4 regions of the Lysinibacillus sp. LK3 genome follow, and region 3 is predicted to be linked to each of the others. Evidence: riboswitches for the same ligand, from Rfam matches in the RefSeq annotation. Region 3 holds a riboswitch; each other region holds the start of a gene.
What was found. Region 3 has a riboswitch for cobalamin ahead of VK91_RS09670 (energy-coupling factor ABC transporter permease). Riboswitches for the same ligand answer to the same signal wherever they lie in the genome.

Region 1 (7,796 bases), on a different contig from region 3:
TGTAGAGAAAAATATACAAAGATGACCTTTTTTGTTTTTGGAATGCTATTCTTTCAAAAGAAACAAGACGACTACTTCTATTCTTGAAAAGAGACTTTCCTGCATACTAAATTGATATTAAATTTTAAAATTTACTTTGATGACACCTGTCTCTTTCAAGGCAATAAAGAAAATAATAACGAATGGGCCGACAAGTAAACCGATAATACCAAATAACTGTAGACCTATGAACATGGAAATTAATGTTGGTAAAGTGGATAAACCGATATGGTCTCCCATTAATTTAGGCTCGACTACTCGACGAATAATAAGTAAAATAGCAGCTAAGATGAATAATTTTACAGCTATAGAGGTGTTTCCCATCAACAGGTGGTAAAGTCCCCATGGCGCTAGAATAATGATAGAGCCTAGGAATGGTACAATATCTATTAACCAGATAATAATCGTCATTGTTACTGCATATTTCGGTTGGATTAATAGCAGTCCAATGAGTGTGACGCCTCCAATAATAAAGCTTACAAATAAGTGAGCCTTCATATAGCCAAATGTTGCATCTTTTAAGCGATTTAAAATAATTTTTATCTTCTTTGCTGTATTGGGCTTTAAATATTTATAAGTGATTTGCTTTAACTTAGGCAAATCAAGCATAAATAGGAATAGCGCAATCATATAAACGAGAAGACTGATAAATAGGCTGGGTATCTCTGAAAAGAAGGCAGAAACTTTGCTATAATTAAAGAAGCTTAAAAAGGATTCTTCGACTTTCTTTATGAAATCCATAGTGGTTTTTTGAAGCGAAGCACTTACTTCAGGTGGAAAGTCTTCTGTGTATTTAGAAATATTTTCTTGCATATGAAGCCACATATCTGATAGCTTGGAAATATAATAGGGAGCTTGCTTAGATAGTAAAATTATTTGTGTCATTATTTGTGTAATAGAAAGATAACAAATAATAGATATAACAATAACACTCACTATGTAAATAAAAGCAACTGCTATTTTCCGTGACATTTTCCATTTCCGTTTAAAGAACATGACAATTGGTTCTAAGAAAAATGCACTAATCCCAGCAAGTATTAAAGGCATGGACACTGGGATAACAAAATAGGCAGCTAAAAGTAGTGATATTATCACAATCAACCGAAAAATCAATTTCCTAGCATTAAATTTATTCATAAACTCACCTTCTTTGCGAAAAAAATTAAGTTAAGTGTACCATAAATCAAATTTTATTACGTTCTGAAACAATAAAGGTAGGGATGAATTATGGAAAAAGAGATTTTGCAACTTTTTAGTAATCTAACAGAGCATGATCGCGATATTCAATATGAATCTTACGAGGAATTAATGAAAATTATGCAGGAACCCGTAGATTGGACATATGCAGTTTGGGAACAGCTAATAAAAGCACTTACATACAATAATGGTTATTCTCGTGCACGTGCTGCACAAATTTTATGCGCTTTAGCTGCAAAAAGTGATCCAGAAGAAAGGGTCTTGGAGGATTTTTTAAAGATTTGGGCTGTGACTTACGATGAACAATCTGCTACGGCAAGGCATGCATTACAAGCAATTTGGAAAATTGGACAGGCGGGTCCAGTACAAAGAGATTTGGTTGTATCGTATCTAGCTAAAAGATTTCAAACATGTATAGATGAAAAACAGCCATCTCTTATTCGTCAGGATATTATTATGTCATTTAAAAAGTTATATGATCAAACAAATGACTCGAAATTATTAGATATTGCCCATCGTTTAATTAATGAAGAACAAGATGCTAAATATAAAAAGAAGTATAAGTCAGCCATCCGTTCAAAGTAGCGAGGTGGTGTTTTTTTGTGCAAATTCTTTGATGAACGATAGAATAGTCAACTATAATGAATGAAAAAAGGGGATTATGCATGAGCATTTATAATTATCTAGTTCGGAAGCCTAATGGCGAAATTTTATCGATGGAAACATATCGTGGAAAAACAATGTTAATTGTTAACACGGCAAACCAATGCCGATTTACATATCAATTTGAAGACTTACAGAAAATGTATGATAAATATGGAAAAGAGAATTTTGTAGTTCTTGGATTCCCTTGTGATCAATTTGGCCATCAAAATCCTGAAGATGGGGAGGAAACTAAGCATCTATGCAAGGTAAACTATGGGGTCACATTCCCGATTTTTGAGCTTGTACAGGTAAATGGAGAGGCTACCCATCCACTCTTTAATTATTTAAAGCATGAAGTGGATTACCGAGAGTTTGGGAAGGCAAGTATGCAGGAGAAAATGTTGGCAGAAGCAATTGTTCAACTTGCCCCAAGCTTTTTAGATGGTCGTAATATTCGCTGGAACTTTACAAAATTTCTAGTAGATGCTAATGGTAAGTCCGTCGCACGCTTTGAACCAACAGATTCACAGCTCGATATTGAAAAAGCAATTGAAACACTATTATAGTAAATTTCTTAATAATGTAAAAATTAGTTAGGGTTTTCTCTTCAAGTAGAAATAATGCTATATTTTAAAACTGAGCACAGCTATTTTTTCTGAAGCATATATGATAAACTGCTTTACAAATGAAATATTCTTGCAGAATAAAGGTGCTAATTAGCATAATCGGGAATCCGGTGAAAAACCGGAGCTGTTTCCGCAACTGTAAGTGCAGCCATTATAAAGATTTACCACTGTCTCAAAGAAGATGGGAAGGTCCTTTATAACACATTCGTTTCATGTGACGAACTGTACAAGCCAGGAGACCGACCTTTATTTGAACGTATAAAAACTTCTCGGAAGCTAGGAGGATATACGGCAAATACATAGGCTTTGTCTAGTTTGATGGCTCATTATGTTATTTTTGTCGTTCCTTTGCAAAAAGGAGCGACTTTTTTATGCCTTTCAAATAAGAATTTTTCATTATAGAAAATAGGGGGGAAGCAAGTGAAAAAAGATGCCCGTTATTCTTGTTATCCATTTATGCGTGAGAAAGCTTCAACGGTCGATTTTGAAATTCGAACAGATAGCCTGACAACACATCTAGGAGTTGCATTAGCTGCGGTAAAAAAAGAGGATGTTCAAGTTGTTGCTGAGGATTTATTGCTTATGTTACCTATGGCTTATCATGTGAATGGCTCAGTTCGTGGGAAATTAGCAGTAACTGAAGAGGATTTATCTTGGTTAAGTGAACGTTATGATTTTTACGTTCGCCATGTGAAGGAAGAGATTCAAAGTTTTGTTTTACCTCAAGGAACAGAGGCAGCTTCAGCCTTACATCTTTGTCGCAGTGAGGCAAAAAAATCATATCGTACTTTACACAAAGTATCAGAAGAACGAGAGGTTCCTGCTATTCTTTTCGATTACCTTGGTTTATTAGCTAATGTATGTTTTGTCATGGCTGTTTTTATGAATCAGCAAGCTGGAATAGCGGAAATACGGTTTATTAGTAAATCCTACCCAATGAAAAAGAAAAAGGAGAATAACAATGAAAAAAGTATTTAATTTCCAATGGCTATCAGTGCTCTTACTTGCACTGGTATTAGCAGGCTGTGGCACTGCTGAAGATACAAAAAATAAAGATGCTTCGCAAGATACACAACAAGCAGAGAAAACAAGCTATAAAGTGACAGATGACCGTGGAGTGGAAATAGAGTTTAATGAAGTACCAAAAACAGTTGTATCTTTACAACCAAGTAATACTGAAATTTTGTTTGCTTTAGGTGTTGGCAATAAAATTGTAGGAGCAACTGAGTACGATACTTACCCAGAGGAAGCACAAAAAATTGAACGTGTCTCGGATACTATGAACTTTAACAGTGAAAGAATTTTAGCGTTAAAGCCAGATGTTGTCATTGCTTATACAATCGGTGATAAGGATGCCCTAAAGCCGCTTGAGGACGCAGGAATTAAAGTGTTTGTTATTCAATCTGCGACTACTTTCGACGATGTTTATGGAGATATCGAACAAATTGCTGCTGTGATGGATGTTCCTGATAAAGGAAATAAATTAAACGAAGAGATTAAAGCGAAAATTGCTGAAGTACAAACGAAGGTGAAGGATGTAAAAACGCCGAAAAATGTTTATTTAGAGGTTAGCCCTAAGCCAGACATATATACAGCAGGCTCTAGCACTTTCCAGCAAGAAATATTAGATGCAGCTAATGTTAATAATGTTTTTTCTGACTTGAATAGCTGGGCAAAAGTGAATGAGGAAGATGTTATTGCGAAAAATCCAGATGTTATTTTAACAACAGTAAACTATACAGAAGATCCAATAGGAGAAATTCTTGGACGAGATGGTTGGAATACTGTGAAAGCTATTCAAAACAAAGCGGTATTGTCCATTGATACAGATATCTCTAATCGACCTGGTCCGCGTATTGGTGAAGCTGTAGAATTAGTAGCGAAGGCTGTGTACCCAGAGTTATTTAAATAAGAAATGTTTCCATGCTAGCTGTCAGCTATTCAGCTAGCATTTTTTATGTGGTTTAAATTATTACCTAGCGTGAAAATTGGAATTAATGTAGTTTGTTCTTTAAAATAAAAGTAAGTATGCTTGATAATCTTAGGAGGTGTAGTGATTGGAGCAATTAGAGACAAAGGTAATTCCATTTGAAGCAGTCTATAATTTCCGAGACATGGGTGGATATAAAACAAAAGATGGGCGTAGGGTAAAGAACGGTTTATTTTACCGCTCAGCTGCCCTTGGAAAAATGACACTGTCGGATAAAGAGCTATTTGAAACGTTAGGGATTAAGACCATTTTTGATTATCGCGATAACAATGAGGCGTATCATAATCCTAACCCAGTGTTCTCGCATGCTCAATATATACAAATCCCAGCGAAGGGTAATCATGCTTTTGAAATGCCAACCAATGCTGGTGGTAGAGATTTCTATAAAGTGGTAAGCCCTGAGATGTTTCGGGATTTTTATGCACAAATGCCTTTTAACAATCTTTCATTTAAAGAGTTAATGCAAACGATTCAAAATCCTAATAATCTAGGTCTTGTACATCATTGCGCAGTTGGTAAGGACCGAACGGGTATTGGAGGAGCACTTATTTTACTAGCTTTAGATGTACCAGTGGAGACTATCATGGAGGATTATTTAGATACTAATATACATTTACGTCCAATGGTAGAACGAATGGCTCAGGCTATTCAGCATCAGTATAATGAGCAAGAACTACAGCAATTTTATGCATTAATGTCCGCCCGTGAAGACTATTTACAAGCAGCATTGGATGCGATGGATCGTCGCTATGGTTCTAAGACTGGGTTTTTAGAGCAGGAATTTGGCCTAACAATTGAAAAACGAGAGCAATTACAATCTTATTGCTTAATTTAAAAATGAGCCCTTTCACACGATGTGAAAGGGATTTTTTATGTGGAAGCGCTGTCTTCCTATAAATCTCTTTACAGTCTGAATATTTGTGATAAGATACAATAGATTTTTAAGAAAAAATAGGAGAAGTGAAAGTATTGGCAGACACAATTAAAGAGACAAATAAGTTAAGTCTATTCCATTTAACATGGCCAATCTTCTTAGAAGTTTTTCTATTTATGTTGATGGGACTAGCCGATACTTTTATGCTCAGTGCTTTATCAGATAATGCTGTATCAGGAGTAGGTGCAGCCAATCAATATATCCATATTGCCATCTTGATTCTGGAGGTAGTGGGCAATGGTGCATCTATTGTTGTTTCTCAGTATTTAGGCTCCAAACGCTTTTTTGAAGCTGCCAAGATCTCGGCGTTAGCGGTCACGATGAATTTGGTCGTTGGGCTTTTAATGAGTATTTTATTTTTCTTCTTTGCGAGACATTTAATGACAATGATGAACTTGCAGGGAGAAGTACTCCACTATGCACAAAGTTACTTAGCCATCATTGGGAGTTTTATTTTCCTACAGGCTATTATTAATGCACTCGCTGCAATTATTCGTGTACATGGTTGGACAAAACAAACTATGTACGTTTCGCTTGGCATGAACGTCTTACATGTTGTGCTAAACTACGGTCTTATTTTTGGGAATTTAGGTTTACCAGAGCTTGGTGTGAAAGGAGCGGCTATTTCCTCTGTCATTAGTCGCGGATTAGCCGTCCTAGTATTTTTCTGGTTGCTGTATCAGGTAATGGAAGTGCGCGTAAAGTTACAATATTATTTTGAGTATTCAAAGGAATATGTGAGAAAAATATTAAACATTGGTTTACCATCTGCGTTTGAACAGGTACTTTATCAATTTTGCCAAATCATCTTTTTATATTATGCGACTTACTTAGGAGCAGAAACACTAGCAGCACGACAATATGCTATGAATATTTCGATGTTTACGTATTTATTTGCAATTGCCATTGGTACAGGAACAGCCATTATTATTGGTCGTCATGTAGGTGCAGGAGAAAAAGATGAGGCGTATCATCAGCTATGGAAAAGTGTTCGTGCAGCATTTGCTTTTACGATTATTATGGTCGCAGTCGTTACGCTATTCCGTAAGCCACTTATGCAGGTATTTACTGATAATCCAGAAGTCATTAAGATTGGGGCATCCGTGTTAGCATTAAGTATTTTGCTAGAGACTGGTCGCACAATGAATATCGTTGTCATTAACTCTTTACGCGCTTCTGGGGATGCTAGATTCCCTGTGAAAATTGGTTTTCTATCAATGGTTTGCATGAGCCTGCCGCTTGGCTATTTATTTGTCTTTGTATTGGATTGGGGCTTGGTCGGAATTTGGCTAGCCATTTCAGCAGATGAATGGGTGCGGGCAATTATCGTATACTTTAGATGGAAAAGTCGTAAATGGGAGCGTTATGCTCTTGTATCACCGAACGACAAAAAGGAGGCATAGAAATGGGCGCATTATCGAAACGTGCTATCGGGGCGGCATTAATGGATCAACATATCACCCTTTTTGCTTGTCCAATCTGTCAGCAATCAATGCATGTATATGAGCAGGGGAGATTGGTTTGTACTTCTAACCATTCCTTTGATATTGCGAAACAAGGCTATGTCAATATGCTGACACATAACGCCGCTTCTAAATATAGTAAGAGCCTTTTTGAATCCCGCAAGGCTGTTATTGATAGTGGGATTTATGATGCTGTAGAAGCCCGAATCGGTGAGCTTATAAGCTCTGCAAAAACGGTGCTCGATACTGGTTGTGGAGAGGGCTCACATTTAGCTCGCATTATGAATGATAGAGATCATGGTATTGGCGTTGGAATTGACATAGCGAAGGAGGGCATTTTGGCTGCAGCACGTCATTATCCTCAACAAATTTGGTGTGTAGGGGATTTAGCTAAAAGTCCATTTGCTCAAGCGAGTTTCGATGCCATTTTAAATATACTATCACCAGCAAATTATGAGGAGTTTAAACGACTTCTTACACCGAATGGCTGTCTTGTGAAGGTTGTACCGCAAAGTGGTTATTTGCGGGAACTGCGTGCTCAATTATATGCAGATTCAAACAAGGAAACTTATTCTAATGAACAAATTGTAGCTCGTTTTCAAGAAAGTTTTTGTGAGGTAAACGTAGAACGTGTAACTTATACTTTACCGCTTTCAGAAGAGCTAGTACCCGCTCTATTAGAGATGACACCAATGGGTTGGCATAAAGCAGAACAAACAGCCGTTGAACTAAATGAAATCACGATTGATGTGGATCTATTAGTAGGGAAGGTTTAAGTTGGTCACCTGCAATTGCAGTATACTGGTATTTTCGATTACAATGGGAATAACTATTGAATAAGGTAGGAATGTAACAGTGTATAAACTAGCAGCAAATGTTGTCAAAGTAATATTAAAATTAAT
Region 2 (7,796 bases), on a different contig from region 3:
TTTTACAAGAAAAAAAGCCACCCTGAATTTTTCAAAGTAGCAATTTTTACTTTCCTTAACTATTATACTTAGGGGGATGTCGCATATTCAGTAGACTTTTGAACATCTGCTAAATTGCATACAAACCTATACCGCCCCGTAGCTTAACATCTGGAAATTCATTTTTTGTACAAAAACATTTTTTAAATCAAACTTTATTTTTTAAAAACATTTCCACTGCGAATATATTCAACATCTGCTACGTTTAAGCGAGCATTTACAACACGTGCAGCTGCAAATAAATAATCCGATAAGCGATTTAAATATTTTTGTACAACCTTTGGTACATCTTCAACTTCTTTCATAAGTGTCACCATTTCACGCTCTGCTCGGCGTGCAACCGTGCGTGCAATGTGTAAAGTTGCCGCTGCTGGTGCACCTCCTGGTAAAATAAAACGTTGTAAAGGTGGCGCTTCGTCTGATAAAGCATCTATACGAGCTTCAAGTACTTCAATCGGTTGCTCTGTTAATTTATAATGACGTTCTTTCATCACATTAGCAAGGTCTCCACCAGCATCGAACAACTCATGCTGAATTGTCTCTAGGTCTGTTAAAATATCCTTGAAAAGCGCTTGATCTAATTCACTTACGGCCTTCCCAATAAAGGAATTTAATTCATCAATTGCCCCATATGTTTCCACACGTAAACTATCTTTATCAACCCGTCCTCCAATAAGACTTGTTTGCCCCGTATCGCCTGTTTTCGTGTAAAGCTTCATTTCTCTCATCTCCTAAAACTGGTTTTTATAATTCCTAATCGCATGAACTGTTGTTTCATAGACACCCTTTGCAATCATTTTACCAACTTCCGTAATTGGGCCACCATACAGCATTTCTTCTCCTTTTTGAGTTGCAGCAATTAACAGACTATCTGTAGCAGTACCTGTTGCAATTGTTCCACTCCGCTCATCACGAATATTTTCTGATTGCAACGCCTTTGTTTTTGCCTCAGTTGCTGTCATCAATGCCTGAAAAAATGCCTCTTCCGATAAACAACCATTAACGATAACCCATGTATTAATAGTACCAATATATGGATCATCTTGTCTTTCATGTACTCGAGATACATCAACTGCATTGCCTACACCAGCTGTTACAGCTACGATTATACTGCCAAAAGGTGCTGAAAATTCATTGATGGCCACTAGAGCTGTTGGTACTGCTGTTAGCATAACAACAGTATTTGTAGATGAAAAATTTTCCCTTTTCAAAAATTCTTTAACTTCTCGTTTCACATCACTAATGACATAATCACCAGGAACTGAGCGATTTAATAAGCAATTATGCCAGCCAATACCTGGGTTATGAACTGCAGAAGATACGGTCTTCAGAGGAAGCTCTGATTGAAGTTGGATATATTGTTCAGTTATCGTAAAGTGCTCTTTTTTGATGACAGCTCGCTGCTGATAGTCTGTAGCTGCGGGCATCATTGTAATTTGAGGTTTTGGTATTTCAGGGTGAGCATATGTAGTCACCCGTGCTTGATAAACTTCTTCAATTTGGGAGGCAATTAATACTTCATGTGGTGCACCAAGTGCTCTCATTTGTCCGCTTTCCATCAGCAATAATTCATCACAATAAAGAGAGGCTAAATTCATATCGTGTAGTACCATAACGACTGTTAAACCACACTCCATGGCTTCCTTCCGAACCATATCTAAAATTTGACGTTGGTGTGCAATATCAAGATGATTAGTTGGTTCATCCAGCAGTAAGATTTCAGCTGTTTGAGCTAATGCCTGTGCAACAAAAACTCTTTGTTGTTCACCGCCAGATAAAAATTCCATCGGTGTATGCTCATATCGCTTTACACCTGTTTGAAGCATTGCATGTTGAACTGCCTTCTCATCTTGTGCAGACCAACTCGAGAAAAAGCCTGTTTGATGCGGGTAGCGCCCCAGTGAAACTGCCTCTCTCACACTGTTCGAGAAAGCATTTGCATGAAGCTGTGGTAATACAGCCATTTTTTTAGCCAAAGCACGAGCATTATAAGAAAGAATATTTTGTCCATCAATCGAAACGGTTCCAGCAGTAGCTGGTAAAATACCACTCATTACTTTTAATAATGTGGATTTCCCGCTACCATTCGGCCCTAGAATGCCAAGAATTTTTCCTTTTTCAACAGTAAAACTAATGTCCTTGACGATTGGTACATCTTCATAGCCACCTGATAGATGTTCAACAACAATCATGCCCGTACCCCCTTGCTTCTTCGCTGCTTATAAAAAATATAGGAGAAAACAGGTGCTCCAATAAATGCCGTAATAACACCAATTGGTAGCTCTCTTGGCACAATGATTGTTCGTGCTACTAAGTCGCAAATAATGAGTAATGTTGCACCATTGAAAAAAGATAATGGTAATAAGTGGCGATGATCAGAACCCCAAATCATCCTTGTCATATGCGGCACCACTAATCCTACAAAGCCAATTGTGCCAGAAACTGCTACAGCTGCTCCAGTTAGCATGGAGCCACCTGTTAATATCAAATATTTACTGCGCTTTACATTAACACCTAAATGTTTTGCTCGCTCTTCACCATACAACAAGACATTTAATTCTCGTCTTTGTGTCCATAGCATTATTGAACCTACAATCACAAATGGAATGATCATTTGGACATATGGCCAACCACGCATCGAAACAGAACCAAGTAGCCAGCCTATTACCTGACGTAATTCTTCACCAGATAAGGCAATCATTAATGAAATGAGGGAACCTAAAAATGAACTAAAAATAACACCTGTTAATATCAACGTTTCCATTTTTAATGAGCGGTCTACGAGTCTAGCAAAGCTCATAACAACTACCATCGTAATGATAGCACCAATCATACTGAAGATTGGCAGCGCATACAAACCGACAACAGGTATAGAAATACTAAAAAAGATCGTTAAAACAGCACCAACAGAAGCCCCTGATGAAACCCCTAGTGTATATGGATCTGCTAATGGATTTTTTAATAAACCTTGGAAAGCTGCTCCAGCAATAGCTAGAGATGCGCCTACTAGTCCCGCTAATAACACTCGAGGCAAACGAATTTTCCAAAAGATATTGGCGGCTGTTTCATCAACCGCCTTATTCCACAATACTTCTAGTGGAATATGAACTGAGCCTATCGCTACGCCACACCAGATGCTAATAAGAAGAAGCGTACATGTTAGTGTATAGGCTAGTGCTATTTTTTTCACTTAAATACCTCAGGATAGATCGCTTTTGCTAATTCTTCTAGACCTTCTGCTAAACGTGGCCCTTGACGACTTGTTGTACTTTCATCTACCTGCACAATCGCATTATTTTTTATGGCATTAATCGTATCAAAGCCCGCACGTTTTGGTATTTTCGTTAAAATATCTGGTACATAATGATATGTCACCACGATGACATCTGGATTTTTTGCGATAATTTGTTCTGCATCAATTTTATACCAATTATCGCCATCTACAGCTACATTCTCTGCATTGATCATTTCAAGCATAGCGTTCATAAATGTACCATTGCCAGCTGTATAAATATCTGGCTCATCTGATGCTTCAACTAACACTTTTTTGGGTTCAACATCCTTGACTTTAGACAAAACTTCTTCTACTTTTGCCTTCATATTAGCGACAATTTTTTCTGCCTCTGGTAATTTCCCTGTAGCACGTCCAAGTTGCTCAATTGTTGTATATGTTTCATTAAAGTCTTGTGCATTTTTTACAACAAATACTTTCAAACCTGCTGATTCAAGCTGTGCAATAGCCTCTTCTGAAAGAGACATGCTAGATTCGTGTGAAAAAACGATATCTGGTTTTAAGGCAATAATTTTTTCAATATCGTATTCCATACCGCCAACCTTATCCTTCTCAGCTGCCTCTGGCGGATAATCGTCGTTGTCCGTAACACCAACTATTTCATCATTTAAACCTAGTCCAAAAAGGATTTCGGTATTACTCGGTATAAGTGAAACAATTTTCTTAGGAGGTGCTTCAAGTGTAATGTCCTTACCAAGGGCATCTGTTATCGTCATTGGGAATGTTGCTTCATCCACCTGTGCTGTTTCTTGCTGTGTTTGCTGCTCGTTAGATGGCTTGTTATCTTTTGCTTCCTGCCCACAAGCAGCTAGCAAGCCTACTGCTAAAAATGCTGATAATCCTATTTTCCAAAATTTCTTCATGTGAATCCTCCTTCGTTGATCCGTGCGACATTTCGCTTTATTCTACATCAAAATAAAACCCCTCATCTTTGATCGATGAGGGGGCAAAATCGCACCAAAAAAACTGATACAAAATCCACCACCCTATCCTCGTAGGTTGTCATGTCGTTATAAAGGCAGGTCTCCTGGCTAGTGCTACTTGCGATTTTTCAAGCCTTCCCGAAATCTTCAGTGGCATCATTTGAAAAAACTCACACTTACAGTGGCGGGACCGCATCGGAATTACACCGATTTCCCTTTTCACTTTACTTAAGTAAAGAACCTTTATAATATTCAGTTGATTTCATTATACATGAAAATGAAAAAAGTCGCCTCCATTCAAGACGACTCCCCGGCCATTATACAATTTCAGAAAAGTATTGGACTGTTTTCATTTGAGCACCCATTTCTCTTAATGACCATGTCTGTTCTAAATAAACGTCTGCTAGTTTTTCATATTTCCCACCAAATTTATGTGCCCACTCAACCGCTATGACACTTTCATAAAGGTGAGCCATTTTTTCCGCCATACCTTTAGCTTCAAAAGTTTTCGTTGCCTCGTCTAAAGCGCTAAAAATTCGCAGTTTCACAGACATATTCGCCAATTGTTCTTTAACGATTTGTACTAGTGAGCTGTCAGCTAATTTGTCTAATCGTTCCTCCATCTCATGTACAAACAGTTCATGAGCATGAAACTTATCTACTAAACGAATGAGTTCTAAGGCCAAAATATTAGCCGTCCCCTCCCACACCGTTAACACTTGGGCGTCTCTTAATAAGCGGGGCGTTACAAAGTCTTCTATATAGCCATTACCTCCGTGTAATTCAATTGCCTCACTAGCATAATGAACAGCTTGCTCTGCTGTTTCCTTTTTCATAATGGCAATATATAAACGATTCATAATAAGATCTTGCTGAGTTCCCTGTCCACTTGTCACTTTATCGTATAATTGGATAAGATCAAAAACTGTCGCTACTTCCACGTGCAACTTAGCTGCAAACTTCCCTAAAGTATCCTGAATCATAGGGTACTGTGTTAAGGGCTTGCCAAATGCATGTCGATTGCTTACATAATGTTTTGCCTCTAAGAAGCCGCGACGCATAATACCAATTGAAGCGACTGCATTACAAATTCTAGAGAGATTTAGTGCTTCTAGCATATAATAAATCCCTTTATTTTGCTCCCCTACAACATAGGCAAGTGCACCATCAAATTCTACCTCACCAGAGGGAACTGCCCGAACGCCTAGCTTATCTTTCAGTCGGCGAATACGTAGATGATTTGTTGTTCCATCTTCTTTGCGCCAAGGAACTGCAAACAATGTTAAGCCTTTGGAACCTGCTGGCGCACCTTCTAGTCGTGCCAATACCATCGCTACACCACACATGCCCGCATTGGATGCAAAATATTTTTCACCATATAGACGATACGCAGTGCCATCCTTTCTCGCCTCCACCACATTTGCACCTACGTCAGAGCCTCCTTGACGTTCTGTTAAAAAGGTCGCACCTTCATATAAATCTGTGTCACCTGTTGCACACACATGTGGTAAAAAACGATGCTTTACCTCTTCATCTGCATAATGATCTAATAGATAGGCAGTAGCCATCGTCAATGTTACGGGACAATAAAAACCAGGTTCTGCATGTGATAGCAAATAACCTTGTGCAAAGCTATAAACATAATTCCCCTTGTGGCCTAGCTGCGGAATATGCTTGTGTACATAACCTACAATCCCAGTATTATATGTCTCTTCAATCGTTTTTTTATAGCCATCATTAACCCAAACCTCTGATATCTCTTCACCATAGGCATCATATTTTTGAAGGCGAGGCTCACCCTGTCGATCTGTATGTTTTGCCCTCGCATCAATATCACCTGCACATAGCTCACCAAAATCTGTTAACTCTCGTTGGGCATAGGATAAAAACTCTTTATCTAACATCATTTCTACTATTTTTTGAAGCGTGTCATCTTCAGTAAAAAAGTTCGTAGTACGCATTGCTTCTTGTTGTAATACTTTCATGCTATCTCACCTCTTGCCCCTTTAAATTTTGTTTTAATATTTTGCCTGATGCATTGCGTGGTAGCGCTTCTACTTTTTCAAAAATACGTGGTATTTTAAACTTTGCAAGATGCTCCTCTAAATAAGCTTTCAAAGCTTCCTCATGGATGTCTTGTTTAGCAGAATACACCGCCTTTACAGTTTCCCCCCATTGCGGATGTGGTACACCAATTACCGCAACCTCGAATATACCTTCAAAGCTCAATAAACAATCTTCAATTTCTTTCGGATAAATGTTGACACCTCCCGAAATAATGACATCCTTTTTACGATCTACGATCCAAATAAAACCATCTTCATCCTTGCGAGCTAGATCTCCGGTTTTTAACCAACCATCAATAAAGGCTTCATTAGTAGCTACTTCATCCTTATAGTAGCCAAGCATGTTGCCCTCACCCAACAAGACAATTTCCCCTACTTCGCCTACATTTACATCTTCTCCACTGTCATTCACAATACGCAACTCTGTACCAAGTGGCGCCCGCTGACCAATACTTCCTGCCTTTGCTTCATGCTCCTTGCCAAATAATAATGAACCACTTGGACCTGCCTCTGTTAATCCATATACACAAGTCAAATTATTTGTGCGGAATGCCTGCTGAATGAACCGAACCTCACTTTGAGATAACGGTGCCCCACCATAGACCCACCATTTCATAGAAGACAAATCTGCCGAATGTAGCCTTGGCAGTTGTGCCGTTAATAAATAAGCAACAGGTGCACCAAAGAAATGTGTTGTTTTCTCCTTTTCAATGGAATCAATGAATAAATCGGGTGTAAAAGTTGGTGTTAATACATTTGTTGAGCCTACCAATACACCCGCCATTAAAAATAAATGTAATGGTGCAGAGTGTGTTAATGGCATCATAAGCAAAATACGGCTCTCAGGCTTTACCTCCATTTCAACAGCTATCATTTGCGCCACTGTTAAAATATTACGGTAGCTAAATAACACACCCTTTGGTTTTCCTGTCGTGCCAGATGTATATAAAATCGTGGAAGGGTCATCCTCTTGTAACTGACAATCAATTGTTTGTGTACTAGCATTTTGAAGCATTGATTCATACTGATGCCATCCCACTTTTTCTTGGCCTGTTTTAATTTTTAACGGAATACCGGCTAGCTGTTCAACTGCTGCAAAAATAGCCTCATGTACGACAATTGCCTTCGCCTCGGCATGCTGCGCCACGTACTCTACTTCTTGCAATGTAAACTTCGCATTGACTGGCACAACGATCGCTCCAATACGCTGAATAGCAAAGTAACTGACAACAAACTCTAAAACGTTTGGCATAAAAATTAAAACCTTATCCCCATGCTTTACTCCCTTCTCTAGTAAAGCATGACTAAAACATGTCACCTGCTTATCTAAATCTTGGTAGGTTACTCTTCTGCCATGACAAATAACGGCTTCATTTTTTGGATACTTACGGGCATTACGTGCTAATAAATTGGAACTATTCATCTTGCATCTCTCCCTTTAAAGTCGCTAATTTTTCGCTAAACATGCCATGCATT
Region 3 (7,796 bases):
CACACGTTTAAAATATTTAAATAAGCGTTCATTTGGATGAGCATTTGCTTTATATTCTTCAATAATATCTGTAATGAGTGGAATTAGTTGCTCAGGCTCCAGCCCTTCTACAACAGGCTGTGCTGCGTGTGCTGTACGACCGACTGGTTTTGCTCCAATAAAGACATCGAATTTACTTTTGCGGTAGACGATGCCAATATCATCAAATACAGCCCGATAACAGGCCATCCCACAGCCATTAAAGCCAATATTTAATGTCTTTGGTAAGGACATACCGCCTAGTTTTTCTTGTATTTCCTCTGCATATGGTATTGAATCAGCCTTTTCACCGTAGCAAAAATCACAAGCCTTCAGTGATAACACATCACCAATCGGAGCTAATAAAAACCCTACTTCCTGTAATTTCTCTGTGATCTGTTCAGGGGCAGTCGTTGGTATTTTCAAATGAATTTGATGATCTGGTGTGTATTCCATCGTCCCCTCATCCCCAACGACCTCCGCTAACGTCATCATTTGCTGGGGAGTAAAAAACTTATTGGCTACACCAGGACTTACTGCTAATTCAAAAATAGATTCTATTTTTTGCTGTACAAGCTTCGGTGTTACTTTGACTGCGCTTGTCCCTTTTACCATTGCAAGTGCCGCTGTAGCCATTTCAAGAGCTGTTTTTTTCGGCTTTGGCGTAGCGGCTATACTGGGTTTATTAAAGCGCCCTGCATTAGGGTCAGCCGTAAAGTCATTTCGCGCTGTTCCTGTCTCTTGGTTCATTGCCCAAGGTTCATTTTCTTCGCGTAAACGTTGATGTGGACGTAATGGCTGTTTCTCTTCACCCAGGGTATATTTACGTTGGTAACCGCGGGGCGTAATCATCTTATTGTCATAGAAAAATGTTGACGAATTCCCGATAATGACAGTTGTCAACATACCAATATCATGTTCTAGCATTTCTGCTAGTGTTGTCATGGTCACTTCTTGACGTTCTCGATAGGCACTTTTCACAAGCCCAACTGGTGTGTCTGGCGAACGATATTCTAAAAGTATTCGTTGAGCCTCGACAATTTGTCTTGTTCGACGTCCACTTTTAGGATTGTATAAAGCAATGACAAAGTCCGCCATCGCAGCTGCCTCGACACGCTTTGCAATTAAATTCCAAGGTGTTAGATGGTCACTCAAACTGATTGTACAAGCATCATGCATAATAGGTGCACCAAGTATGCTAGCGCATGAATTAATCGCAGAAATCCCAGGAACAATTTCAACTTCAATTCCTGTTGCTTCTGTCCAGCCTAGCTCAATTAACACCTCATAGACTAATCCTGCCATGCCATAGACGCCTGCATCACCACTCGAAATTACTGAGACGATGCTCCCTGCTTCAGCTTGACGAACGGCTTCCTGTGCACGCGACACTTCTTCTGTCATGCCTGTACTAACAATCGATTTTGCACTTACTAAATCTTGAATCAGCTCTACATAGGTTTTATAGCCTATAATCATATCACTTTGTTGTAAAGCCTCTACTGCACGTGTCGTAATATGCTTAAAATCTCCAGGTCCAAAGCCTACTACGAAAATTTTTCCTTTTTGCGCCATGTTGTTACCCCTCTTTCACCTTTTCGATCCCTTTAATGGCAGTTGTTTGAGCAGTACGCTGTAATGTACCTTCACGAAGTGTAAAGACATGTTCGTTGTATAAGGATTCATGATGTAAATCTTGTACTAGTGTTCTAGCATGCTCTGTTGATGGCACACGATACCAGTTTCCTTGAGGATAAGCGATTACCACACAAGCATCCTTGCAGCGTCCATTACAGCGCGTTCTTGTCGTATGTATTTCCTGATCGAGTGCTTGCCGCTGTATCTCATCTCGAATGGCTAAGGTAATTTCCTCCCCATCCTTTTTCATGCAGCTACTGCCATTGCAAATAAAGAGATGTGTTTTCATCCCCTCTAAATTCCAAGTTGTCATCTTCTGTCTCCCCTCATTTGCTTTTTGGAAAAAGAAAAACCTTTACTCTATAACGAAGAGTAAAGGTTTTGTAGAAGCCAAATAAAAACGAATAGAATGAAATACAGGTACCCGCTTTCGCTTCAACTTCTCCCTCCGAAAAGTTTGCATGCACAATCAAATAAGCAGGTTTCCTGACTTAAGCTTCATTTTACTGTCGCACCTTCCCAAGTTTGTACCAGTGGCTTTGCGATTTCATCAGCTATTACAGTAGCGGGGGCTGTATTGGATTTTCACCAATTTCCCTATTATCTCGAGCTATTCGAGCACTTATTGACGTTTTATATGAAATTTTTATTAGAATTTTAAATAGAAAACTGTCTTTATCATATCTTATTATTTTAAAATTTCAATATTTCTTTAAAAATTTATGACAAATTTATCAATTTTGAATGGAACTAGGTATGAAATTTATACAATCTATATAATTTGCGCACAAAATTTTATCAGAATATTCACTGTTGACCTTTAATTTAAAAAATTTCATAAAAGGTATAGCATATTTATGGAAATTCATGTTACACTTTGTCGTGAAATCTCACAATTTGAATGTTTTTCGGTGCAAAGTGCTTGTCATTTTGCTTAAAAGGGAAGCCGGTTTGAGCCCGGCGCGGTCCCGCCACTGTAATAGGGAGCTTTATAGAATATGTCACTGTCCAACGGATGGGAAGACCTATAAAGCATTGAACTAGAGCCAGGAGACCTGCCGAAAAATAAGTGATCGTTTCAACCTACGAGGATAGGTGTGCGGCTTAGCAGATGAGACTGTTATTTGCTTTTTTAGCTATGCACTTTTCCACCTAAGGAGAAGTGCTTTTTTTAATTACGCACGCAATATTCTAAAAATCTATTAATTAGTTAGGAGGAAAGCTTTTTGAAATTATCATGGTGGAAACTTAGTTATTTTTTACTGGCCTTTTTAATCGTGCCAAAACGTGCCTTTGCCATGCATATCATGGAAGGTTTTTTACCAATCGAATGGGCTATTTTTTGGTGGGTGATCTCTATCCCATTTATCATTCTAGGATTGCGTTCTATTCGAAAAACCATTGATGAAAATCCTGAAACAAAAATGCTTTTGGGGCTTTCAGGAGCCTTTGCCTTTGTGCTATCCGCCCTAAAAATCCCTTCAGTTACAGGTAGTTGCTCTCACCCAACTGGTGTAGGACTTGGGACAGTACTCTTTGGCCCTCTAGCAATGAGTGTAATTGGAACAATCGTTTTATTATTTCAATCTTTATTATTAGCTCATGGAGGAATTACAACTTTAGGGGCTAATGCCTTTTCTATGGCTATTGTTGGTCCTTTTATTGCTTACTTTGTCTTTAAAGGGGCTCAAAAAGTAGGGTTGTCATTTTCACTAGCCATATTCTTTGCAGCTATGCTTGGTGATTTAGGTACATACATTGTGACTTCTGTACAACTAGCACTAGCCTTTCCTTCAGAGGTTGGAGGCTTTATGGCATCCTTTACAAAGTTTGCAGGTATTTTTGCCTTAACTCAAATTCCTTTAGCAGTGAGTGAAGGAATTTTAACGGTCATTGTGATGAATTTCTTGAAAAAATACAATGTTAGCGAATTAAAAACGTTACGTGTTTTCTCAACAAAGGAGGCACATTAACAAATGAAAAAAAATTTATTGTTATTAGCAATTGTTGTGTTGTTAGCCATCATTCCCTTATTCATACAAAAAGGTGCTGAATTTGGTGGTGCTGATGGAGAAGCAGAAGCAGCTATCGGTGAAATCAATGCGGAATATGAACCATGGTTTGAAAGTCTATGGGAGCCACCAAGTGGTGAAATCGAAAGCTTATTATTCGTGCTACAGGCAGCTATAGGAGCTGGCTTTATTGGCTACTTCATCGGCTATATGCGTGGCAAACACAAAGAAGGTTAACCATTATGTTACTCATTGATAAGTATGCCTATCTGAATAAGCTAGCGTCCGTTCATCCGCTAGAAAAAATGATATTTTCACTTGGACTACTTCTCATAACGCTCATCATGAGAGATGAACGACTTTCACTCATTACATTTTTTGTAATGAGTGCTTTTATCATTTTAGGTGCAAAAATTCCGCTTGCATACTACGGCAAATTATTATTGCTACCTAGCTTTTTCTTATTAACAAGTCTCGTATCTATTTTACTTTCCTTTACATCATCAACGAATGCACTCCCTGCCCATATTTGGTCGTTTACATTTAGGAATTGGACTGTCTTTATTGGGAATGCAAGTGTGTTAGCAGCGCAACAGCTGTTCTTTATTGTCCTTGGCAGCATTAGTTGTTTATACTTTTTAATTCTAACCACTTCCGTACAAGGAATATGTTATGTGCTACGACAATGGCGACTTCCCTCTTTATTAGTGGAGCTCGTCGAACTAATCTATCGTTTTATTTTTATGTTTTTAGAAAGCATGCAAAATATACATCTCGCCCAGCAAGCACGTCTTGGCTATCATTCACCGATGCAATGGCTACGCTCTGTCTCCATGCTTATTGTGGCATTATTTGTGGAAATGTTTCAGCGTAGCCGAGAGCTCAACAATGCCATGCAATCACGTGGAGGCGAGGCCGTCTACTGGCAAGAGATGGGCTCTTATAGCAAGAAAAATTGGCTAGGCATGGCAGCTATTTTACTAGTCCTCATCGTATATGGAGGGTATTTTACATGACAGCATTTTATTTTGAACTCAACCAATTATCTTATGCCTATGCGGATGGTACGAAGGCGTTGTCAGATATTACATTAGACATTCCAAAAGGTAAAAAAATCGCCATACTCGGACATAATGGCGCAGGAAAATCGACTTTATTTCAGCATCTTAACGGTATTTTAAAACCTACAGCTGGAACGATTGTATTCGAAGGCAACGATCTGGAATATAGTCGAAAAGCTTTAAAGGCCCTACGCCAAAAAGTCGGCATTGTTTTTCAGAATGCAGATCATCAGCTTTTTTCAGGGACCGTCAAGCAAGATATAGCATTTGGCCCATTGAATCTCGGCTGGTCTACTGAAAAAACGGAAGAAAAAATAGCATGGGCCGTTGCGCAAACCGAAGTGGAAGATTTGCTTGATAAACCCATTCATTTTTTAAGCGTAGGTCAGAAAAAACGTGTAGCAATGGCAGGTGTTTTAGCGATGGAGCCCTCTGTCCTTTTGTTAGATGAACCAACAGCCGGTCTTGATAATTATTATGCTACACAAGTATTACAATACTTAGCCAAATTAGATGATGGTGAGAGAACCATTTTACTAGCAACCCATGACATACCTCTCGCCTATGAATGGGCAGATCTAATCATTGTTATGGAGGCTGGAAAAATTATTTATAACGGTGATCCAATCACCTTGTTTTATGAAGACGAATTGTTACATCGCGCGCATCTTGAACGTCCATGGATTTTTGAAATGGTCATAGCTTTGCAAAAAAAGAAGCTATTGCAGGAAAATATCAACATCCCTCGTTCCAAGCAGGAGCTACAACAATTAATAGAACAGATCTAAAGCTTTTAATAATGCTAGGTTTTTTCGTTATACCTACCAAAAATTAAAATAGCAAAGAAAAATTTTCCTCCATTACGAAACTTTTCTAATCTTTGTCCGTATTAATATAGTCGAGATTTAATTTATAACACCAAGGAGAGATAACAATTGAAAAGTTGGTATAAAAAATCAGTCGCTGTTGTAGCATCTGCTGCACTCATGGTTCCTGCTGCTTCTGCCTTTGCTGAGGCACCTCAGCATAAAGCGAAAAACATGCTGGCAAACAGTGCGAAACAAACAGAGAAGAATGAAGAAAAATGGATGAGTAAGGATACAATTGTTATCAAGCATTCAGGTCTTGATAAAAACGTACATAAAAAAATTGGCTCCAAGGTCATCCGCTCCATTCCTTCATTAGGGTATGATGTTGTACAACTAAATAAAGGCGTATCGATCGAAAAAGCCGTCTCTTACTATTTAAAGCAAAACGGAATATCAAGTGTATCTCCTAGTTACATCTATCATTCTTTTAATAAAGAAGCTGATCCTAAAAAACAAGAGATGTATCATTTAAACTTACTGCAAATGGATAAGGCACTAGAATTAGCAGGCAACCATGATGTCACAGTTGCTGTCATTGATTCTGGTGTAGATTTTAAACACCCCGATCTAAAGTCACAAGTACTTCCACCCTATAATGCAGCAGCACCTGCTAATACTACTTATTCAGGCGATCACGGAACACATGTGGCAGGTATTATCGCCGCAGCAAAAGATAATGGCGTAGGTGGGCATGGGATTAATCCGAATGCAAAGTTACTGCCAATTGATGTATTTAACGGCAAAGAAGGTGCTAATGATTTCATCATTGCACAGGGTATTCTTTATGCAATTGAGCAGGGCGTTGACGTCATTAATATGAGTCTAGGAGGCTATGGTGAATCTCCCCTGATGAAGGAAGCCGTTCAGAAAGCGATTGATAGTGGGATTACAATTGTGGCGGCCGCAGGAAATGAATCGACAGATGAATATTCCTTCCCCGCTTCTTTCGAAGGTGTCATTAGTGTTGGTTCAACAAACGAACGTAACAAACTATCGAGCTACTCCAATTACGGACCATCTGTGGATATTGTTGCACCAGGTGAAGACATTTATAGTACCGTTCATGATGCGAAGAAAGGATCATCTTTTGTCAAGTTTAGTGGAACATCCATGGCCTCTCCTGTCGTGGCAGGTATCGCCTCTCTTCTTAAATCCAAAGACCCATCTTTAAAACCGCATCAAATAGAAGCGATTTTAGAAATGACCGCACAAGATTTGGGCGAGAAAGGCTATGATCTTACTTATGGTCACGGATTAGTTGATCCTGTAAAAGCATTACAATTTGATTTAAATAAATTGCCTAAGCATTATTCAGAGACAAAGGAAGATCGTATTAAGAACGCCAAGATCCTTGCTAAAAATAAGCTAAATACAGAACAGGGTACTTTTGAACAGCAAGACGAAAAGAAATGGTATAAAGTCGATTTAGAAGAAAATGAATATGCTCAATTAACATTAAAAGGCGCTGACAAATACGACTATGCCTTTGATTTATATTTCTACCCAAATAGCGGGATTGGTGATGTAGAGCCTATCCATGTCAATGATGTTCGCGTAGGAAAAAAAGAAGGTTATCTATTTAAAGCAGATCAAAAGGGAACGCTTGTCATTGGTGTCAAAGATCATAATGGAAGCTATAGTTTAAAAGGCAAATCTACTTACATTTTTACAGCACAAACGACGAAGGACTTGCCAATTGATACAATAGACAAGTCTACGATGGAGCCTATTAAAAAGTTCCCATATAGTACAGCAGGTAAAAACTATACATTACTGTCAAAAGATCAACAACAAGATCAAGATTACTTCACGTTCTCTGTCAAAAAACCGACGACGTTACAATTTGATCTATCGGGAATTCCTGGTGTCACTGCCTCTATGGAGCTTTATCTAAAAGATGACTTTAATCCTGTGCCACCAGAAGAAATCGATCAAGCTGAAAATGATGAAGGTGAAGAAGAAGCCTATCCAATGCAGACCGCTTATGGTACAGCAAAAGGTGAACCGGTTCGTATGATTATCGACGCTGTTCCAGATCAAGAGTACGTTTTAAGTGTATCTAATGAAAGTAATAGCGAGTTTTCTATGGAGATGTTCTTTAGTGGCGGCATCGAAAAAGAAGAAACGATCAGTGAATCGATGATCCCTTACACATTAAAAGGTGAAGTAGTTTCCCTCCCACCTGATGAGGATGGTCT
Region 4 (7,796 bases), on a different contig from region 3:
GGTCGAATTTGGGCTTCCGTTCCCTTAGGTAATTCAATCTGTATACCTGTCTTAATGAGTTTGGCTACGCCTGCTGGGATTTCTACTGCTTCTATGGAATAGAGGTCCATACCTGCATCACCAGGGTTGGCTTGTATCGGTAGCATGGCATCAGCGTGAACTTTTTTAATTTTTACTTCTAGATTCATTGTTCTTCATCCTTAACGATTAAAATTGAATGTGTCATCTGTGATTGGCGCAACTTTTGCCTTGGCATAGGTAGCACCCTTTTGTGAAAAGAAATCATATGTGGAGCCTTCATTACGAATACCATTCATCACAATTGGATTGACTTCCTCTTCTGGGAACATGGCTTCAAAGCCGACATTCATTAAAGCTTTATTAGCATTATAACGTACATATGCTCGCACTTCAGGTGATAATCCTGTTTCCGCATAAATATCATCTGTATACTTCATTTCATTTTGATATAAATCTAATAATAGCTCATAGCCCCATAAATGTAGCTCTTCTTGCTTTTCCTTTGAAAATTGCTTGAATAAATTTTGAGCAAAAAATCCAACTGCTACCCCATGGATAGATTCATCGCGCAAGATGAGTGAAATAATCTCGGCACTGTTTCGTAGGAAGCCTTGTCCCCCTAAGTATAGTGGATAGAAAAAGCCAGAATAAAACAGGAAAGATTCAAGCATAACGGATGAAAACATCGCTTTCCATAAGCTCTCTGGATTGCCTTCTTCAATACTATTATAAATGTCTGCTATTTTATTGGCCTTATACTGTAGAAATTCATTTTTCTTGACCCATTCAAATAGCTCGTCGATTTCTTCGTTTGTACAAAGCGTTGTGAAAATATAAGAATAGGACTTGGCATGTATCGCCTCGAATGCATCAAAAACGGTTAGGACAGCCTTTTCCTGTAAATCGTCTGTATAAGCAGCAACACGATTCATCCCGATATTTGTTTGTACAGTATCCAGTAAGGTTAAGCCTGCAAATACTTTTTTATATGTGTCCTGATGCTCAAAGCTTTTCCATTGTTTAATATCTTTACTGACCGCAATTTCTTCTGGAAACCAAATTTGCTTCCATTGCTGGTCCCAAAATATTTGGGCAAGCTCACTTGTTGCCTTATTCCAATTGACTGCCTCATAAATTATATTTGACATGCTACACACTCCTCTAAGCTTTGTAATCGTTGACGAACATAGTAAACAGACTTAATGCCCTTTATCCACGCATAAATGTATACTTTAGCCAATTGTTCGGTTGTCCAATTGTCCGTTACATAAAGCGTCATGGAAATACCTTGGTCAACGTGCTTTTGAGAAGCTGCATATAAATCAATTAAATCATACGGATTTACATCATACGCCTCCACATATAAATGACTATTGTCATTTGTTAAATGAGGCATTGGATAAATGGTTCTACTATCGGCGTAATCACGAACCTCTACGCGCTCTGTACATGGTGCGATTGAAGCCGTACAGCTACGAATATATGAAATACTACCAGTTGGTGCAATAGCCAAACGATAGGAATGGAATAGACCGTACTGCATTACATCCTGCTTTAACGTTTCCCACATCTTGTTTGTGATGATTGGAATATTGCCAAGCGCCTTCAACACAGCAGGCGATAGTTCTTCTTCAGTTTTATTGATATATTGGTCAAAATAGCTACCTGATGCATAATCACTGTCCTCAAATCGGTAGAAGGTTGCAGCTTTTTCTTTCGCCATTTCCATCGAAGAGTTCAGAGAATAATAGTTCATCGCTTCCATAAAGTGATCCATGAAATCAATGGAATCTTTTGAGCCGTACAGGATGCCTTCTGTCACGAGATGCCCATGGAGGTTCATACAGCCAAGCCCTACAGAATGCATTAATTGATTGGCTTTTGCAACAGACGGAACATTCTTAATGTGTGTCATTTGCGATACATTCGTTAATAGGTGCATGGCTGTATCGACTAATGCGCCGAAATCATTGACTTTACTTGCTGCATGGATATCGATGGAACCTAAGTTACACGATACATCTAATCCATAGTCATTTGGTTGATCCTGGTCCGTAATGATACTTGTCTCTTGTACTTGTAAGATTTCTGTACATAAATTGGACATTTTGACACGTCCAATATTTTTTAAAGGATGTACCTTATTGACATTATCATCAAAGATTTCAAACGGATAGCCTGATTCAAATTGTGCTTTTTTCACCTCTGTGTAAAGCTTTCGTGCATTTAAACGTTTAATTTTACGAATTTTAGGGTTATCAAGTAGCTCGTAGTACATGTCTGAAATAGAAATTTCAGACATACGTTTGCCATATTCTTTAAAAATATCGTATGGGCTAAACAAAACAATATCCTTATCACGTTTCATCAGTTCGAAGAAAATACTAGGTATAATAATCCCTGTTGAAAGGGTAGCGAGGCGAATTTTATCATCAGCATTTGGTTTTTTTGATGAAATGAAATTTTCTATGTCTGCATGGAAAATATTTAGATAGACAACACCTGAGCCATTTCGTTGCCCTAGCTGATTAGAATAACTGAAAGAATTTTCTAACAGTTTCGCTACTGGGATGACACCACTTGCACGATTTAATATCTCTTTAATTGGATCACCTAATGGACGTAAATCTGTTAAGTTGACCCCAACTCCACCACCAAGGCGTGATAGCTCTAAACAATAGCCAATATTTTCAGCAATACTATTCATGGAGTCATCCATTGATAATTTAAAGCAGCTGACTAATTCACCACGTGCTTTCTTACCACTATTTAAAGCAGTTGGTGTTGCAGGCTGATAGGCTTCCATCATTGCTTCGACAGAGCGTTCTGCTAGAGCCGTGTTGCCTTGAGCTAAATACAAAGCAATAATGACAATACGATCCTCATACTTTTCTAAGATTTCTTCCCCATCACGACTTTTCATAGCATAGCTATCGTAAAATTTGCTTGCGCTCATAAAGGATGGAAAGCGGAAATTATAATCATAGGCTTTCTTGTACAGCTTCTTAATAAATTCCATTTCGTACATGTCGATAAAGGCTTTCTCATAGTAGCCCTCATCAACTAAATAGCGGATTTTTTCTTCAATATCTATAAAATAACGCAAACGTACGTTAACATACTCTAAAAAGTAGCGGCGCGTAGCTTCGCGGTCCTTTTCTAACTCAAGTAATCCAGTTGTACTATAACGATTCAGTACGTCATTATTAAGCTTTAAATAGGTTTTCATCTCATTACCCTCGTTTCATAAAACGTTTGTATTGCTTCGTAATCCGTTTGATTACCTCGTAAATCTAATTTCCTTACTAAGGGTACATGATAGGTAGCAGCGATTTTCTCACCAGCAGCACCAAATACATGATGACCGAAGTTACTATTACCACTGGCAACTACTCCTTTACAAAAATCCCTGTTTTTTTCTAAGAAACGTTGTACCTTTGCTGGAATGTCACCTAAACCATCTGTGTAGGTAATTAAGAGATATGGCTTGTTCAATCGTAATTCTTCCGAGAGCTCGATACATTCTGCCTTTAATTTGGATACAACATTTCGGACATTACCTGTACGACTCGCGTAAACAATCATAGGGCAATCAACTCAATTTGAGAAACAATTTCCTGAACATCTCCTATGAAAGTTTCATTCATCTCTAAAACAGGCACACTTAAAAAACCTGCGTCAATAATCGTTTGCTTTGCTTGTTCATCGTGATCGATGTTAACAATTTCAGCTTCAAGTCCTGCACGTTGTAGTTCAGATTTTACCCATAGGCATTTTGGACAAATTGTTTTCGTATAAAGTTTCATAGAAATCCCTCTTTTCATAAAATAAAAAAGCCTATCTCCTCTAAAGAGATAGGCTAAATGGAAACGTTAACATACCAAAAATACTGACGTTCCCATCTCTTAATCCCCGAAGAAATGATAAATTTGTTTTATAAAGGCAGGTCTCCTGGCTTTGCTTCATTCTCTGATTCCCTTCCCATGCAAATGCACAGTGGTTGCAATCATCGTCAGCTTCACAGTTGCGGGGACAGCGTCGGAATTGTACCGAACTTCCCTTTTAAACTACATGTAGTAGTACCTTTGTAAAACGAACACAATATATAGTTGTTGTTCAATAGTTTTAAGTGTACCATCCTTCAAATGAAAAGTAAATCAAGATTCTAAACTTCTTTATTTTTGGATTATTCAGTATTTTTAATTATGTAGTTCCAAATAGATTACCACTAATCACTTATACCCAAATCAAAAATCTATTTTTAACGATGTACGTGATTTTCTATTAAAATGGATCTAGAATTCTAATTTGAGTTTAAAGAAATCTTCTATTTTATGTACCATTGAAAAATAGTTGTCTCTATCGTAAGTCCTGAAATAATGATCATCTCTTACCCATTTCAAATGATGCTCATTACATTAATAAAGAGCATGCTTTTATCATAACATGCTCTTACCATTCTATCATTGGGATTATAGTCTAACCTTAACCTCAGTCCCGTCCTGAGCTTTGACATCGACTAGCACAAGTCCTTTATAATTTTGTAGTTCCTTGATAATCGGCTTTAGCATTTCTTTGTCGATGAGGGGAAAGGTAAAGTCTATTTTCTTTTTATCGAAGTATGCCTTTGTCCACTTATTGGCTTGTTGCTGAATCCATTTAGAAGTTAAAATGGAGAGGACAATGGTTAGCACAGTATAGGGAACAGGGACGGTAAAGCGAACGTCTTTTGCTTTCACTTTTACATGCATCATTCGTCGCCTCTACTCAATGAAGACTGCAACGGAATCCCCGTTTGCTGATTTTATATCTACAATTTGTCCATCTAGTTCATTTTCAATCGCTTCAAGAAGAAGATTGATGTCGATATCTTTTACGTATTTTTCCGATTGCGGAATACTTGCAGCGATGCTGTGTCCTGCCATCAATACGGCTTTGACAAGTTTAATTGGTAAATTTACCGTGACATTATCATTTTCGGTGGATACAACACGGACCTTTAACGTTTTATCTAAATACTTTGTTTTTTCCACAAATTTATTCTCTGATTCTTCTTTCTGTTGTAGCACTTGAATCAGCTCTGATCCTTTATCCGCATCAATTTTGCCCTCTTGAATCATCGTTAACACTTTTGTAATCTCCTCTTTCATGGTCGTTCCTCCCTATTCGTCTTTTAAGAGCTTTATGGCTTCATCTGTTGTGATTTCGCCATTTTCCAGCATGCTTACAATTTTTTTCTCATCTACTTCATTTTTCTTCTTTTGAGCATAGCCAAGGGATGAAATAATATCATTTAGCTTGCCTCGAACTGTTGGATACGAAACCCCCAGTTCCTTTTCAACCTCTTTAATATTTCCTCGGCAGGTTAAAAATACTTCCACAAAATGAAGCTGATCCTGTGATAAGGATGCTAGCTTCGACAATTCAAACTCATTTTCAATGGTCGTGTGACAATGAGAACACTGTAACTTCGTAATTTTCAATGTTTTACTGCAGACAGGACAATTTGTGATTACTTGATAAGCCATAGTGAACTCCTTCCTTTAAGTTAAGCTGATTATATAACAAAGAAATTAAAGATGTAAATAATAAAATTAATAATTTTAATTAAAAAATAAATAAAATTAATTGCTGAATTAAAAATATTAATTAATCATTGCTGTATTGCTTGTCTTAAGCATCATTACACAGTACTCTATGTAGTGTTTTCTATTTCTACTTGTAGCTAGCGACATTAGTTAGAGAATGAAAGTTTAGAATTGAAAATAAGGTTACATTGTATTCTGTAAAAAAATTTGTTACTATAAAAAGACAATTATGAGAGGACTGATGAATGGACAATGAAGAACTAAACTATATTTTTATTTGAATTGAATGATTTCAAACACAAAATATAGGGTTAGTCTATCCATTTTTAACTATCAGTTTGCATTTTATTTGTCATGACACAAATGGCAAATCGCATTTATTCAGAAAAAGACTAATCCTTCCAATGCACAATTGGAGGGTTTTTTTCTTGCTTTCATAGTTGATTTTGTACCTTTCATTTACCTATAAAGGAGAGGAAAAATATGAGCGATTCAGAAACTATTGTAACGCATGTAACACTCCGTATAAGTCGTTAATATCCATCTACTTATACGGAGAAATCAACCATAGATGGATAGACCGACTTTGTATGAAAAGTAAACTGTTGCAATACAAAGGAGGAATTATCATGTCCATGATACAAGTACAAAACCTAACTTTTTCTTATCCAAGCAGCTTTGACAATATTTTTGAGAATGTCAACTTTCAAATCGATACGGATTGGAAACTTGGATTTATCGGTAGAAACGGACGAGGTAAAACAACATTCTTTCAGTTGTTATTAGGAAATTATGAGTATAGCGGAAAAATCATCTCTTCTGTAGACTTCACTTATTTCCCCTATCCAGTTTCTGATCCAAATAAATATACCCATGAAATATTTGAAGAAATTTGTCCTCAGGCAGAAGATTGGGAATGTCTACGTGAAATAGCTTACCTACATGTAGATGCGGAGGTCATGTATCGTCCTTTTAAAACATTATCCAATGGTGAACAAACAAAGGTGTTACTTGCTGCGTTGTTTTTGACAGAGGGTCAATTTTTATTAATTGATGAACCAACCAATCACCTAGACACGGATGCACGAAAGACGGTTTCCGATTATCTTCGCAGAAAAAAAGGATTTATTTTAATTTCACATGACAGAAGCTTTTTAGATGGCTGTGTTGACCATATCCTATCGATCAATAGAGCCAATATTGACGTTCAAAGTGGAAATTATTCTTCTTGGAAGTTAAATTTTGATCGTCAGCAGGAACACGAAGAAGTAACCAATCAACGACTGCAAAAAGATATCGACCGATTAAAACAATCCTCAAAGCGTTCGTCAGGTTGGTCTAATCAAGTGGAAGCCTCCAAAAACGGCACAACCAATTCAGGTTCTAAACTGGACAAAGGCTTTGTTGGACATAAAGCAGCCAAGATGATGAAACGAGCGAAGAACCTGGAATCCAGACAACAAAGAGCTATTGAGGAAAAATCAAAACTGCTAAAAAATGTTGAAAAAACCGAGTCATTGAAAGTAGAGCCATTGGCATATCCATCAAAAGAAATGGTTGTTGTCACGGATGTATCGATTCGGTACGATGACCATATCGTGAATAAGCCTATTAGCTTCAAAGTGGCACAAGGGGATCGAGTTGTTTTAGATGGCAAAAATGGAAGCGGAAAAAGTAGTATGTTAAAACTTATTCTAGGTAATCCCATCCAACATACAGGCTCGATAAAGTTAGCTTCAGGTCTAGTCATTTCCTATGTTCAGCAGGATACATCCCATTTAAAGGGATTGCTATCGGAATTTATTGAAGAGCATGGTATTGATGAGACGTTATTTAAATCAATCCTGCGCAAGATGGATTTTGAGCGTATTCAATTTGAGAAGGATATCTCTCATTATTCTGGTGGGCAAAAGAAAAAGCTGCTGATTGCTAAAAGCTTGTGTGAGAAGGCTCATTTATATATTTGGGATGAACCACTCAATTTTATTGATATCTATTCACGCATGCAGATTGAAGAGCTCATAAAAAGCTCTCATCTCACAATGGTGATTGTTGAGCATGATCAGGCATTTCAACAAACTGTAGCAACGAAAACGATAGCTATGTCGTAAAGAGAAGAATCCATTTATGGATTCTTCCTTTTTAATGATATTGAAACCAATGGATCCATTTAGAATTTGTCTCTTT

Region 1: it holds a riboswitch for cobalamin, as region 3 does, so the genes downstream of both, VK91_RS15845 (hypothetical protein) here and VK91_RS09670 (energy-coupling factor ABC transporter permease) in region 3, are expected to answer to the same signal.
Region 2: it holds a riboswitch for cobalamin, as region 3 does, so the genes downstream of both, VK91_RS14370 (ABC transporter substrate-binding protein) here and VK91_RS09670 (energy-coupling factor ABC transporter permease) in region 3, are expected to answer to the same signal.
Region 4: it holds a riboswitch for cobalamin, as region 3 does, so the genes downstream of both, VK91_RS11250 (glutaredoxin) here and VK91_RS09670 (energy-coupling factor ABC transporter permease) in region 3, are expected to answer to the same signal.

What each region holds. Positions count from the first base shown of each region.
Region 1 covers NZ_LDUJ01000021.1:163,492-171,287, forward strand. The annotation lists gene ytvI (sporulation integral membrane protein YtvI) at 118-1,176, opposite strand; gene VK91_RS15835 (hypothetical protein) at 1,267-1,821, shown strand; gene VK91_RS15840 (glutathione peroxidase) at 1,902-2,447, shown strand; cobalamin riboswitch at 2,572-2,770, shown strand; gene VK91_RS15845 (hypothetical protein) at 2,928-3,485, shown strand; gene VK91_RS15850 (ABC transporter substrate-binding protein) at 3,469-4,419, shown strand; gene VK91_RS15855 (tyrosine-protein phosphatase) at 4,565-5,332, shown strand; gene VK91_RS15860 (MATE family efflux transporter) at 5,467-6,834, shown strand; gene VK91_RS15865 (putative RNA methyltransferase) at 6,837-7,670, shown strand; gene VK91_RS15870 (1-acyl-sn-glycerol-3-phosphate acyltransferase) at 7,750-7,796, shown strand, end outside.
Region 2 covers NZ_LDUJ01000019.1:15,852-23,647, forward strand. The annotation lists gene VK91_RS14355 (cob(I)yrinic acid a,c-diamide adenosyltransferase) at 195-758, opposite strand; gene VK91_RS14360 (adenosylcobinamide amidohydrolase) at 771-2,231, opposite strand; gene VK91_RS14365 (iron ABC transporter permease) at 2,228-3,229, opposite strand; gene VK91_RS14370 (ABC transporter substrate-binding protein) at 3,226-4,194, opposite strand; cobalamin riboswitch at 4,331-4,514, opposite strand; gene VK91_RS14375 (acyl-CoA dehydrogenase family protein) at 4,572-6,239, opposite strand; gene VK91_RS14380 (class I adenylate-forming enzyme family protein) at 6,241-7,743, opposite strand; gene VK91_RS14385 (MerR family transcriptional regulator) at 7,736-7,796, opposite strand, start outside.
Region 3 covers NZ_LDUJ01000014.1:347,593-355,388, reverse strand. The annotation lists gene cobJ (precorrin-3B C(17)-methyltransferase) at 1-1,593, opposite strand, end outside; gene VK91_RS09675 (ferredoxin) at 1,598-1,969, opposite strand; cobalamin riboswitch at 2,115-2,297, opposite strand; cobalamin riboswitch at 2,549-2,734, shown strand; gene VK91_RS09670 (energy-coupling factor ABC transporter permease) at 2,883-3,629, shown strand; gene VK91_RS09665 (energy-coupling factor ABC transporter substrate-binding protein) at 3,633-3,905, shown strand; gene cbiQ (cobalt ECF transporter T component CbiQ) at 3,911-4,684, shown strand; gene VK91_RS09655 (energy-coupling factor ABC transporter ATP-binding protein) at 4,681-5,517, shown strand; gene VK91_RS09650 (S8 family serine peptidase) at 5,665-7,796, shown strand, end outside.
Region 4 covers NZ_LDUJ01000015.1:18,970-26,765, forward strand. The annotation lists gene dut (dUTP diphosphatase) at 1-188, opposite strand, end outside; gene nrdF (class 1b ribonucleoside-diphosphate reductase subunit beta) at 201-1,169, opposite strand; gene nrdE (class 1b ribonucleoside-diphosphate reductase subunit alpha) at 1,157-3,250, opposite strand; gene nrdI (class Ib ribonucleoside-diphosphate reductase assembly flavoprotein NrdI) at 3,247-3,606, opposite strand; gene VK91_RS11250 (glutaredoxin) at 3,603-3,827, opposite strand; cobalamin riboswitch at 3,945-4,123, opposite strand; gene VK91_RS11255 (hypothetical protein) at 4,494-4,775, opposite strand; gene VK91_RS11260 (hypothetical protein) at 4,785-5,171, opposite strand; gene VK91_RS11265 (DUF2089 domain-containing protein) at 5,184-5,549, opposite strand; gene VK91_RS11270 (Lsa family ABC-F type ribosomal protection protein) at 6,239-7,720, shown strand; gene VK91_RS11275 (hypothetical protein) at 7,752-7,796, opposite strand, start outside.